3 regions of the Sinobaca sp. H24 genome follow, and region 2 is predicted to be linked to each of the others. Evidence: riboswitches for the same ligand, from Rfam matches in the RefSeq annotation. Region 2 holds a riboswitch; each other region holds the start of a gene.
What was found. A riboswitch is a leader RNA that binds a small molecule or an ion and turns the genes downstream of it on or off. The one in region 2 is predicted to bind glycine.
Positions count from the first base shown of each region.

Region 1: it holds a riboswitch for glycine, as region 2 does, so the genes downstream of both, gcvT (glycine cleavage system aminomethyltransferase GcvT) here and MMY81_RS29340 (serine dehydratase beta chain) in region 2, are expected to answer to the same signal.
Region 3: it holds a riboswitch for glycine, as region 2 does, so the genes downstream of both, gcvT (glycine cleavage system aminomethyltransferase GcvT) here and MMY81_RS29340 (serine dehydratase beta chain) in region 2, are expected to answer to the same signal.

Region 1 covers NZ_JALBWT010000027.1:40,273-43,590, reverse strand. Annotated here, with positions in the region: gene gcvPA (aminomethyl-transferring glycine dehydrogenase subunit GcvPA) at 1-934, opposite strand, end outside; partial or broken gene gcvT (glycine cleavage system aminomethyltransferase GcvT) at 953-2,048, opposite strand; glycine riboswitch at 2,188-2,285, opposite strand; gene MMY81_RS24330 (DUF2759 domain-containing protein) at 2,302-2,469, opposite strand; partial or broken gene MMY81_RS24325 (MBL fold metallo-hydrolase) at 2,628-3,265, shown strand.
Region 2 covers NZ_JALBWT010000043.1:23,243-26,560, forward strand. Annotated here, with positions in the region: gene MMY81_RS29330 (class I SAM-dependent methyltransferase) at 1-409, shown strand, start outside; gene MMY81_RS29335 (ABC transporter substrate-binding protein) at 411-1,370, opposite strand; glycine riboswitch at 1,513-1,620, shown strand; glycine riboswitch at 1,623-1,699, shown strand; gene MMY81_RS29340 (serine dehydratase beta chain) at 1,800-2,303, shown strand; gene sdaAA (L-serine ammonia-lyase, iron-sulfur-dependent, subunit alpha) at 2,300-3,187, shown strand; gene MMY81_RS29350 (hypothetical protein) at 3,259-3,318, shown strand, end outside.
Region 3 covers NZ_JALBWT010000002.1:136,991-140,308, reverse strand. Annotated here, with positions in the region: gene gcvPA (aminomethyl-transferring glycine dehydrogenase subunit GcvPA) at 1-397, opposite strand, end outside; gene gcvT (glycine cleavage system aminomethyltransferase GcvT) at 416-1,510, opposite strand; glycine riboswitch at 1,652-1,749, opposite strand; gene MMY81_RS03855 (DUF2759 domain-containing protein) at 1,765-1,932, opposite strand; gene MMY81_RS03850 (MBL fold metallo-hydrolase) at 2,091-2,729, shown strand; gene MMY81_RS03845 (DUF2626 domain-containing protein) at 2,801-3,040, opposite strand; gene MMY81_RS03840 (hypothetical protein) at 3,128-3,318, opposite strand, start outside.

The sequences.
Region 1 (3,318 bases), on a different contig from region 2:
GTACAAATCCACGGATTCCATCTTCATCTTCCGTTTGTCCGACAAGTCTGCCTGGTACTTTACGCATTAATTTTTTTGTTGTCGTAAAATATCCGCAGTGCGGACCGCCAAACTGGGTTGGGATACCAAAAGGCTGGGCGTCGCCGGTAACAATATCGGCACCAAATGAGCCGGGTGATTTCAGTACGCCAAGTGCCAGCGGATTACTTGATACGATGAATAAGGATTTATGCTGGTGGATTAGTTTTTCTGCAGACTGAAGATCTTCAATCGAGCCGTAAAAATTAGGATACTGAAGGATAACACCGGCTGTATGCTCGTCGATTTGTTTTTCCAGCTCGTCCATATCTGTTTTTCCATCTGTAAGAGGAATGGTCTCCACTATAATTCCCGGCCCGGAAGCATAGGTTTCGATTACGTGCAGCGATTCCGGATGAACACCTTCCGACACTAAAATTTTCCGCGAGGAACTTTTGTGCTGGCTTCCTGCAACCAGTGCCGCTTCGGCAAGGGCGGTATGGCCGTCATACATAGATGAATTGGCAATGTCCATGCCAGTTAGTTCACATATCATTGTCTGAAACTCAAAAATAGCCTGCAGCTCTCCCTGGGAAATTTCAGGCTGGTAAGGAGTGTAAGCTGTATAAAATTCTGAACGCCTGATAACATGATCAACAATCGAAGGAATATAATGATCATACACTCCTGCGCCTAAAAAAGAGGGGTACGACTGCAGATCAGCATTTTTATTACTCAACTGCTGCAGTTCTTTCATTAATGCTGTTTCATTCAATGGGGCACGCAGTTTCATTTCCCCTTTGTACCGTATCTTTTCCGGAATATCGGCAAAAAGTTCTTCTGTAGTGGAAACTCCTATAGTTTTTAGCATTTCCTGCTTATCGGTTTCTGTCATGGGCAAATATCGAAAATCCATTTTTATTCCTCCTCTTTCCTATCCTTTTTTATAAAATGGAACCGGTACGACTTTTGCTGTTTTATTCTTGCCTCTAACATCAACAATAACTTCACTGCCCAACTCTGCCGCTGCTGCTTCTATTAAAACGAGACCGACATTCTTTCCAAGAGTAGGAGACTGCGTTCCGGAAGTGACAAAGCCCACTTCTCTGGAGTCAGGAGAAAATACGGTGTAGCCAGTGCGGGGTATACCTTTATCGATCATTTCAATTCCAGCAAGTTTTCTCGGAACTCCGGCCTCTTTTTGCTTTTGCAGTGCTTTTTTTCCAATAAATTCTCTGGAATCCTTCAGCTTCACAGCGAAACCCATTCCTGCCTCCAGAGGAGAAATGGTATCAGAAAGTTCCTGTCCATACAGAGGAAGCTTCGCTTCAAAACGAAGCGTGTCCCTGGCTCCGAGTCCTGCCGGCAAAAGACCGTGCGGGCCCCCTGCCTCCATGATCGTCTCCCATATACCCGCAGCATCTTCTGCTTTGCAGTAAATTTCGAATCCATCTTCTCCCGTATAGCCGGTGCGGCTTGCAAGCACCCGGCACCCAGCAAGCTCTGTCTTTTCAGAAAATCGAAAAGGCTTGATTTCTTTTAAGTTAGTTTGTGTTAATGTCTGTAGAATTTTCTTCTGCTGCAGGTCCCTGCAGGGCAAGAAGAGCTGTTTCTTTTGATATATCTTTTATTTGAACGTCCGGCCCGGCATGCTCCGTAAGCCAGTCAACATCTTTCGACGTATTGGCTGCATTAAGTACGAGAAAATATTTTTCTTCATTCAGTTGATAAACAAGCAGGTCATCAATCGTCCCTCCCTGTTCATTGCACAAAAAAGTGTACATGGCCTTGCCATTTTCCAATGAAGCCGGGTTGTTGGTAAGCATTTTCTGCAGAAAAGCCTCTGCATCTTTCCCTTCTACAATGGCTTCTCCCATGTGAGAGACATCAAACAATCCAGCTTTTGTTCTTACCGCCTCATGTTCTTCTTTAATACTGCTAAAACGAACCGGCAGCTCCCAGCCTCCAAAATCCGTTGTTTTTGCCCCATACTTTTCATATAGCGTGTAGAGCGGTGTCTGCAATGGCATTGTATATCCTCCTTCATTTGTAAAAACAAAAAAGACAGAGAAACCCCTGATATGGGTTTCTCTGTCCTAAAACCAGAAAGTTTCATCTCTATGAGACTGTCTTCGTGGGTGGCCCGCTCACGGGCACTCTCCAGAGATTCGTCGGATAAAAGTCTGTTTGCCTGAGAGATTCACTGCTGCTGCAGTTTGCTCCTTCGGCGCCGCTCCTCTGTATGCGGGCTCTCCCTTTATCGTCATCCGTCGATATTCTTTTTTATATGCTTGGTGCCCCGCTGATTAACGTCATGACGGAAAACCATCCAAAGACTAAAAAAGCGACTCCTGCAAAACCAACAGCAAAAAAATTACGGCGTCTTAATTCTCTTACTACAGCGAGAGCACACAGGATTGCCACTATTAAAAGTGTTACACCTAAAGCCATGCGGTCTACCCCCTTTAATATGTACAGTATTCTATTTACATTTTTCAAACAATTATGATATTGATTTAATTATACCGTTTGTTTTCTTATTTTGCACCTATATTTTTTTTAACGTACAATAAATGATAGACCGGCAAACGAAAGGAGTCCTCTTGATTATGGATTGGAAGCAAATACCGTTAGGCCCCCTGCAGACAAATTGTTATGTGTTATTTAATAAAAATAAAGAAGCCGTTATTTTTGACCCAGGTGGACATGGAGATGTACTAAATGCCTGGCTATCCGATAATAACCTTCAACCTCTGGCTGTGCTGCTAACCCATGCTCATTTTGACCATATTGGCGCTGTAGAAGATGTGCGTCAAAAATGGAATATACCTGTTTATCTGCATGAATCGGAACAAGATTGGCTTACAGACCCTGAAAAAAATGGGTCATCCCGCTTTTTAGGAGATGCAGCCATTAAAGCAGAGCCTGCTGACGTATTTATCACGAAAGAATCCGAGCTCAACATAGGATCTTTTCATTTTACCCTCTTTCATACTCCCGGCCACTCACCGGGCAGCATTTCTTTTTACCATAAAGAAACAAAAACCGTTTTTCAGGAGACGTATTATTTGAAAGCGGCATTGGCCGGACGGACCTGCCGGGCGGAGACTACGAAACGCTTATTACCAGCATTAACGAAGCGCTTATGCCGCTTCCTGAAGAAACTTCTGTTGCCTGCGGCCATGGGAATGTTACTACGATTGGAAATGAGATGGCCTCTAACCCTTTTCTTCATGGGTTTTCTTAAAACAATACTAGAATACAAAACAAAAAGGCTCTCGATGGGAGCCTTTTTGTTTT
Region 2 (3,318 bases):
GGGGAAGCTGAAACGAATCTCCCGCCGTACAGCGCTGCCACACGTATCCTATTATATGGCACAGGCTTCTGCAGAGAATATGCCATTTTCTAACGATACGTTTGATGAAGCCGCCGCTTTTCTTGCTTTTTGTACCATTCCGGATCCCATTCGTGCGTTACATGAAACCGCGAGAGTAGTGAAACCCGGGGGACGGATACAACTTTTGGAACACGTTCGTATGGACAGCCACCCGAGAGCGGCAAGGATTCAGGATATTCTAACACCGGCCTGGGAGCGGGTGGCGGAAGGATGCCAATTAAACCGGTCGACCCGGCATCTTGTGGAAAAAAGCCCGCTTCGTCTGGAACGTGTCCAATCATTATACGGCGGTCTGGTCCTTATACTGGAAGCGTATGTGCCGTTCTAAATTATTCCTCGGACGTCAGCTCATTTACAAGGATATCCAGCTGTTTCTCCATGGACACACCGTCATTAAACCAAAACTCTTTATGATCTACCATATGAATTTGATCGTTTTCATAAGCAGGCAGGTTTTTCCAGATCGAGCTTTCCATCAGTTCCTCTGCTTCCTCTACGCCGCCTTCTTCATATACTGTGACAAACATATGATCCGCTGCATATTCAGGGAGGGCTTCAAGAGAAAGGGCGGCAAATTGCTCGCCGGTATCAATCACTTCCTCCTGCACAAGGTCTGGAGCAGGGAGCTCAAGCGTTTCGTATAAGTTATACGTTCCGCGCCCCGGGGTGGTGTGGACATATATTTCTTTAGCAGACAATTCATACATGCCGACTGTTTCCCCAGACTCAATAATATCGTTTATCTGTTCTTTCGCATCCTCTCCCTGCTGTTCGTAGGAGGAAATCCATTCTTCGGCTTCTTCTTCGCGGTCCAGCAGCTCACCAAAGTGAGCGACTTCTTCTTTTGCATCCATTTCCGCCCACGGTACGGTGATCGTCGGGGCGATCTGCTCGAGCTGACTAATTACATTTTCCTCTAAATATGTAGGAGCCACGATAAGATCAGGTTCCATCTCCAGTACTTTTTCAACAGAAGGATCACCAACATCTTCTGCGTCAGCAAGTTCCTCTTCCAGATGATTGGAGTTGTTTTTTAACGTGGAGTCGATTCCGATTGGTTCAATGCCTAATGCAAGAAGGTCTCCTGCAAACTGAAGCGCGATAACACGTTCTGGATCTGCCGGAATTTCCACTTCACCGTTACCGGCTGTTACGGTTCTCATACCGCCGTCTGCTTCTTCTGTTTCCTGCGCACTGCTGTTTTCCTCAGAATCACTGCTGCCGCAGGCAGCAAGAAAAAGCACAAAGCAGAACAGAAAGGCTGAAAAACCTGCCTTTTTAATATACATTAACATCCACCATCCTTTATTGATATTGAAAATCATTATCATTTAAAAATATAGCAGGAAATTCTTTCCTTGTCTACATGCAATATGCAGTTGACTTCAAGTGAGGACCACGATATATTCAAAGATATAAACCGATCGGCAAATGACAGCAGTGGGAGAGACCGGAGGGTACCAATCCGGCACCGAAGGAGCAATTCGCCAAAAAGGCCTTGGCGGTTAAACTCTCAGGTAAACTGACCGCTGCCGGATGCACCTCTGGAGAGAGCCTGCGGGCCACCAAAGGGGAGCTTCGTTCAAGAAGCTAATCTCTCAGGTAAAAGGGACAGAGGAAAGGCAGAAGAAATTCTGGCTTTCCTCTGTCCCTTTTTTGTATAGTAAAGCATTACCGAGGCAGAGGAAACGCTGAATCCTAAGAGGAGCGTGGATTTAATGGGATTTAACAGCTGTTTTGATATTATTGGACCGATTATGGTGGGACCATCCAGTTCCCATACCGCAGGTGCCGTATCCATCGGAAGGTTTGTTTATGAGTGGCTTGGCGGAGTTCCGGACTGGACAGAGATTATGCTTTATGGATCGTTTGCAGATACGTACCAGGGACATGGCACGGATAAAGCAATAGTAGGAGGACTTCTTGGTATGGAGGCTGCATCCCACAGCATACGTGAGTCGAAGCGTTATTCCATAAAAGAAGGACTTGTCGTTAAGATGAATCCCAGAACAGACATAGGATGGGAAGGGCATCCAAACACGGTCCATATTCATGCAAACCGCTCCGGATATTTTACAGCGATAGAAGGTGTTTCAATCGGAGGAGGTCTTTCCGAAATAAGGAGCATCAACGGCGAAGCGGTTTGTATCGACATCCCGGCAGACAGTAATATTAAACAAATAGCTGATACTTATAAAAGCAGATTGGCTGGCCGACTATGACAACAGAACGAATGAAAGATATCGTCAACGCGGCTGAAGCAGATTACCTATCCATTGGAGAGTGGATGCTGAACAGGGAAGTTTCACGCTCCGGCAAAACGAAAGAAGCTATTCTTCTGCAAATGAGAGAACGGCTGCACGTTATGAAGAAGGCCGTACGCCAGGGCATCACGAATACAGAGGAGTCAGAAAGCGGCCTTTCCGGCGGCGATGCCGCCCGAATGCAGCACTATACGCAGCAGAACGTGCCTTTATCTGGAAAATTAATCAGCGACGCGATGCTGTTTGCCATGGCCACCTCGGAAAGCAACGCCCGGATGGAAGTTATTGTAGCAACACCTACTGCCGGATCCGCGGGTATTCTTCCCGGAATCCTGCTGTCACTCGAAGAGAACCAGCATATCAGCGAGAACCAGATAACGATGGGCTTGTTTTCAGCAAGTGCCATTGGCTATGTGTTTGCCAATCATGAGATGATCTCCGGTGCTGCCGGCGGCTGTCAGGCAGAAATCGGCTCGGCCGCAGCAATGGCAGCCGGTACAATTGTAGAAATAAAAGGGGGGACTCCCACTCAGGCCTCCGATGCGGTGGCGATAGCGATGAAATCACTGCTCGGTCTTGTATGTGATCCGGTAGCCGGCCTCGTAGAAGTCCCGTGTGTAAAGCGTAATGTCATCGGCACTTCGATTGCATTCAGCGCTGCTGACATGGCATTAGCCGGTATTCAAAGCCGCATTCCGTGTGATGAAGTTATTGATACAATGCACCGCATTGGAAGCAGTATGCCTGGTTCGTTGAAAGAAACGTCCAAGGGCGGATTGGCAGTAACGCCGGCCGGACAGCGAGCGGCTTCTGCGATGGCGGAAAGACCCTGTTCTTTTTAACAGTGCAGGAGGGAAATGCTTTCTTTTCTATGATATGATTAAACACACATGAGTTCGCTTGGAAAAGGAGGATGGCTATGGATCTGATTTTATGGTTGTCAATTATTGGTGCGCTGCTTGTTGGTGTTGCG
Region 3 (3,318 bases), on a different contig from region 2:
AGTTGGCAATATCCATCCCTGTCAATTCACATACCATCGTTTGAAATTCAAAAATTGCCTGCAGTTCCCCCTGGGAAATTTCCGGCTGGTAAGGCGTGTAGGCTGTGTAAAATTCTGAACGCCGGATCACATGATCAACAATGGAAGGAATGTAGTGATCATAAACCCCCGCTCCTAAAAAGGAAGGGTACGACTGAAGATCAGCGTTTTTATCGCTCAACTGCTGGAGCTCTTTCATTAATGCCGTTTCATTTAATGGGGCACGCAGTTTCATTTCCCCTTTATAGCGTATCTTTTCAGGAATATCAGCAAAGAGTTCTTCTGTAGTGGAAACCCCTATGGTTTTGAGCATTTCCTGTTTATCGGTTTCTGTCATAGGCAGATAGCGAAAATCCATTCCTATTCCTCCTCTTTCTTATCCTTTTTTATAAAACGGGACCGGTACGACTTTTGCTTTTTTATTCTTGCCTCTAACATCTACAATAACTTCACTGCCTATCTCCGCAGCTTCGGTTTCCATTAAAACGAGACCGACATTTTTGCCAAGAGTCGGCGACTGTGTCCCGGAAGTCACAAATCCTACCTCTTTATTATCAGTGGAAAATACAATGTATCCGGTACGGGGAATGCCTTTATCAATCATTTCAATACCGGCCAGTTTTCGCGGAATTCCGTTATCTTTCTGCTTTTGCAGTGCTGTTTTTCCTATGAATTCACGGGAATCCTTCAGCTTTACTGCAAAACCCATTCCCGCTTCCAGCGGAGAAATAGTGTCAGATAATTCCTGCCCGTACAAGGGAAGCTTTGCTTCAAATCGAAGCGTGTCTCTGGCACCGAGACCAGCCGGCACAAGGCCGTGGGTACTGCCCGCGCTCATCAGCGTTTCCCATAGCCCCTCAGCATCTTCGGACCGGCAGTAAAGCTCAAATCCATCTTCTCCGGTATAGCCGGTACGGCTGGCGAGCACCCGGTATCCGGCGATATCCGCCTTTTCGAGAAAGCGGAACGGTCTGATTTCATCTAAATCTGCTTTTGTTAAAGTCTGCAGTATTTCTGCTGCCTTTGGTCCCTGCAGAGCAAGAAGAGCCGTTTCTGATGATATATCTTTGATTTGAACATCCGGGCCGGCATAGGTGGTAAGCCAGTTTATGTCTTTTGATGTATTGGCTGCATTTAGGACAAGAAAATACTTTTCCTCATTCAGCTGATAAACCAGAAGATCATCTACTGTACCTCCGTCTTCATTGCATAAAAAAGTGTACATCGCTTTGCCATTTTCCAACGCTTCCGGATTATTTGTAAGCATCTTCTGTAGAAAAGCTGCTGCTCCCTGCCCCTCTACGATTGCTTCTCCCATATGAGACACATCGAACAGTCCCGCCTTCGTTCTTACAGCTTCATGCTCTTCTTTAATGCTGCTGAAGCGGACCGGCAGCTCCCAGCCGCCAAAATCCGTTATCTTTGCGCCGTACTTTTCATAAAGTGGGTAAAGCGGTGTTCGTAATGGCATATGCATCCTCCTTCGTTTATAAAACAAAAAGACAGAGAAACCCCTGACATGGGGTTTCTCTGTCCTAAAACCAGAAAGTTTCATCTCTATGTGAGACTGTCTTCGTGGGTGGCCCGTTTGAACGGGCGCTCTCCAGAGATTCGTCGGATAAAAGTCTGTTTGCCTGAGAGATTCACCGCTGCTGCAGTTTGCTCCTTCGGCGCCGCTTCTTTATATGCGGGCTCTCCCTTTATCGTCATCCGTCATTATTCACTTTATATACTCGGTGCTCCGCTTATTATCGTCATAACGGAAAACCATCCAAAAACTAGAAAAGCAACTCCTGCAAAACCGACAGCGAAAAAATTACGGCGCTTTATTTCCCTTACTACAGCGAGAGCACACAGGATTGCCACTATTAAAAGTGTTATACCTATAGCCATGCAGCCTACCCCCTTTAATATGTACAGTAGTCTATTTACATTTTTCAAATAATTATGATATTGCTTTAATTATACCGTTTGTTTTCTTATTTTGCACCTATATTTTTTTTGGCGTACAATAACTAATAGACTGCGAAACGAAAGGAGCCATTCCTGCTATGGATTGGAAACAAATACCGTTAGGCCCTCTACAGACGAATTGTTATGTTTTATTTAATGAAAATAAAGAGGCTGTTATTTTTGATCCCGGCGGCCACGGGGATATCTTAAATACCTGGCTGATTGAAAACGATCTCCGCCCACAGGCTGTTTTATTAACCCACGCCCACTTTGACCATATTGGTGCGGTTGAAGATGTTCGTCAAAAATGGAACATCCCGGTGTATCTGCACGAAACAGAAAATGACTGGCTTACGGATCCCGAAAAAAATGGATCCTCCCGTTTTCTTGGCGGGGCCACCATAAAAGCGGAGCCTGCCGATGTGTTTATTACTAAAGAATCCGAACTTCAAGCAGGTTCTTTTCACTTCAGCCTATTTCATACTCCCGGCCATTCCCCCGGCAGCGTCTCTTTTTATCATAAAGAGACCGAAACGGTATTTTCAGGAGACGTGCTCTTTGAAAATGGGATTGGCAGAACAGATCTGCCCGGAGGAGATTACGAAACACTGATCAAAAGCATTAATGATTTCCTTATGCCTCTTCCTGAAGATACCGCAGTTGCCTGCGGCCACGGAAATGTGACGACCATCGGAAATGAAATGACATCCAATCCTTTTCTTCATGGATTTTCTTAAAAATAATGTACGCCATGCAAAAAGGCTCTCCAAAGGAGAGCCTTTCTGCTTGAAAAGAGTTTATCTGCTTTTTAATGAAAACCAGTTTCCATCATAAAAGTCGTGTAATAGGTAAACCCTACAAAAAAGACAGTTAAGTAAATGCCGAAAATATAAACATACATTCTTTCAGATAAATTCATAAAACCTAATCCAAGAAAAACGGCGGTCTGAGCGAAAAAGAGCAGAGCCATTTGAAACATGTCCCCTACAAAGAAAAGCACTGCAAATACAGTCGTCCAAAAAGAAATCACCCGAAACATGCGATCCATTCAACATACCCCCTTTTCTTATCTTTAGCGCTAGTATGTATGCCCTGTAAATAAGAGTAGTTGTATATAGTATATAGCAGAAAACTTCTATTTGTAAATGCTTTCAAAGCTTTCCTGTGCGGATTCATAAGAAAAGGAATGACTTCTCCGTTCTCCGCCCTCGAGCTCTGCTGAAATCATCACGCGGGACGTCCCGGGTCCGGTAATGGTTGAGACCACGACCGCCTCTCCCGTTGGAAACACATACTCTTGTTCTCCCGGCTGTTTTCCTTCCTGAT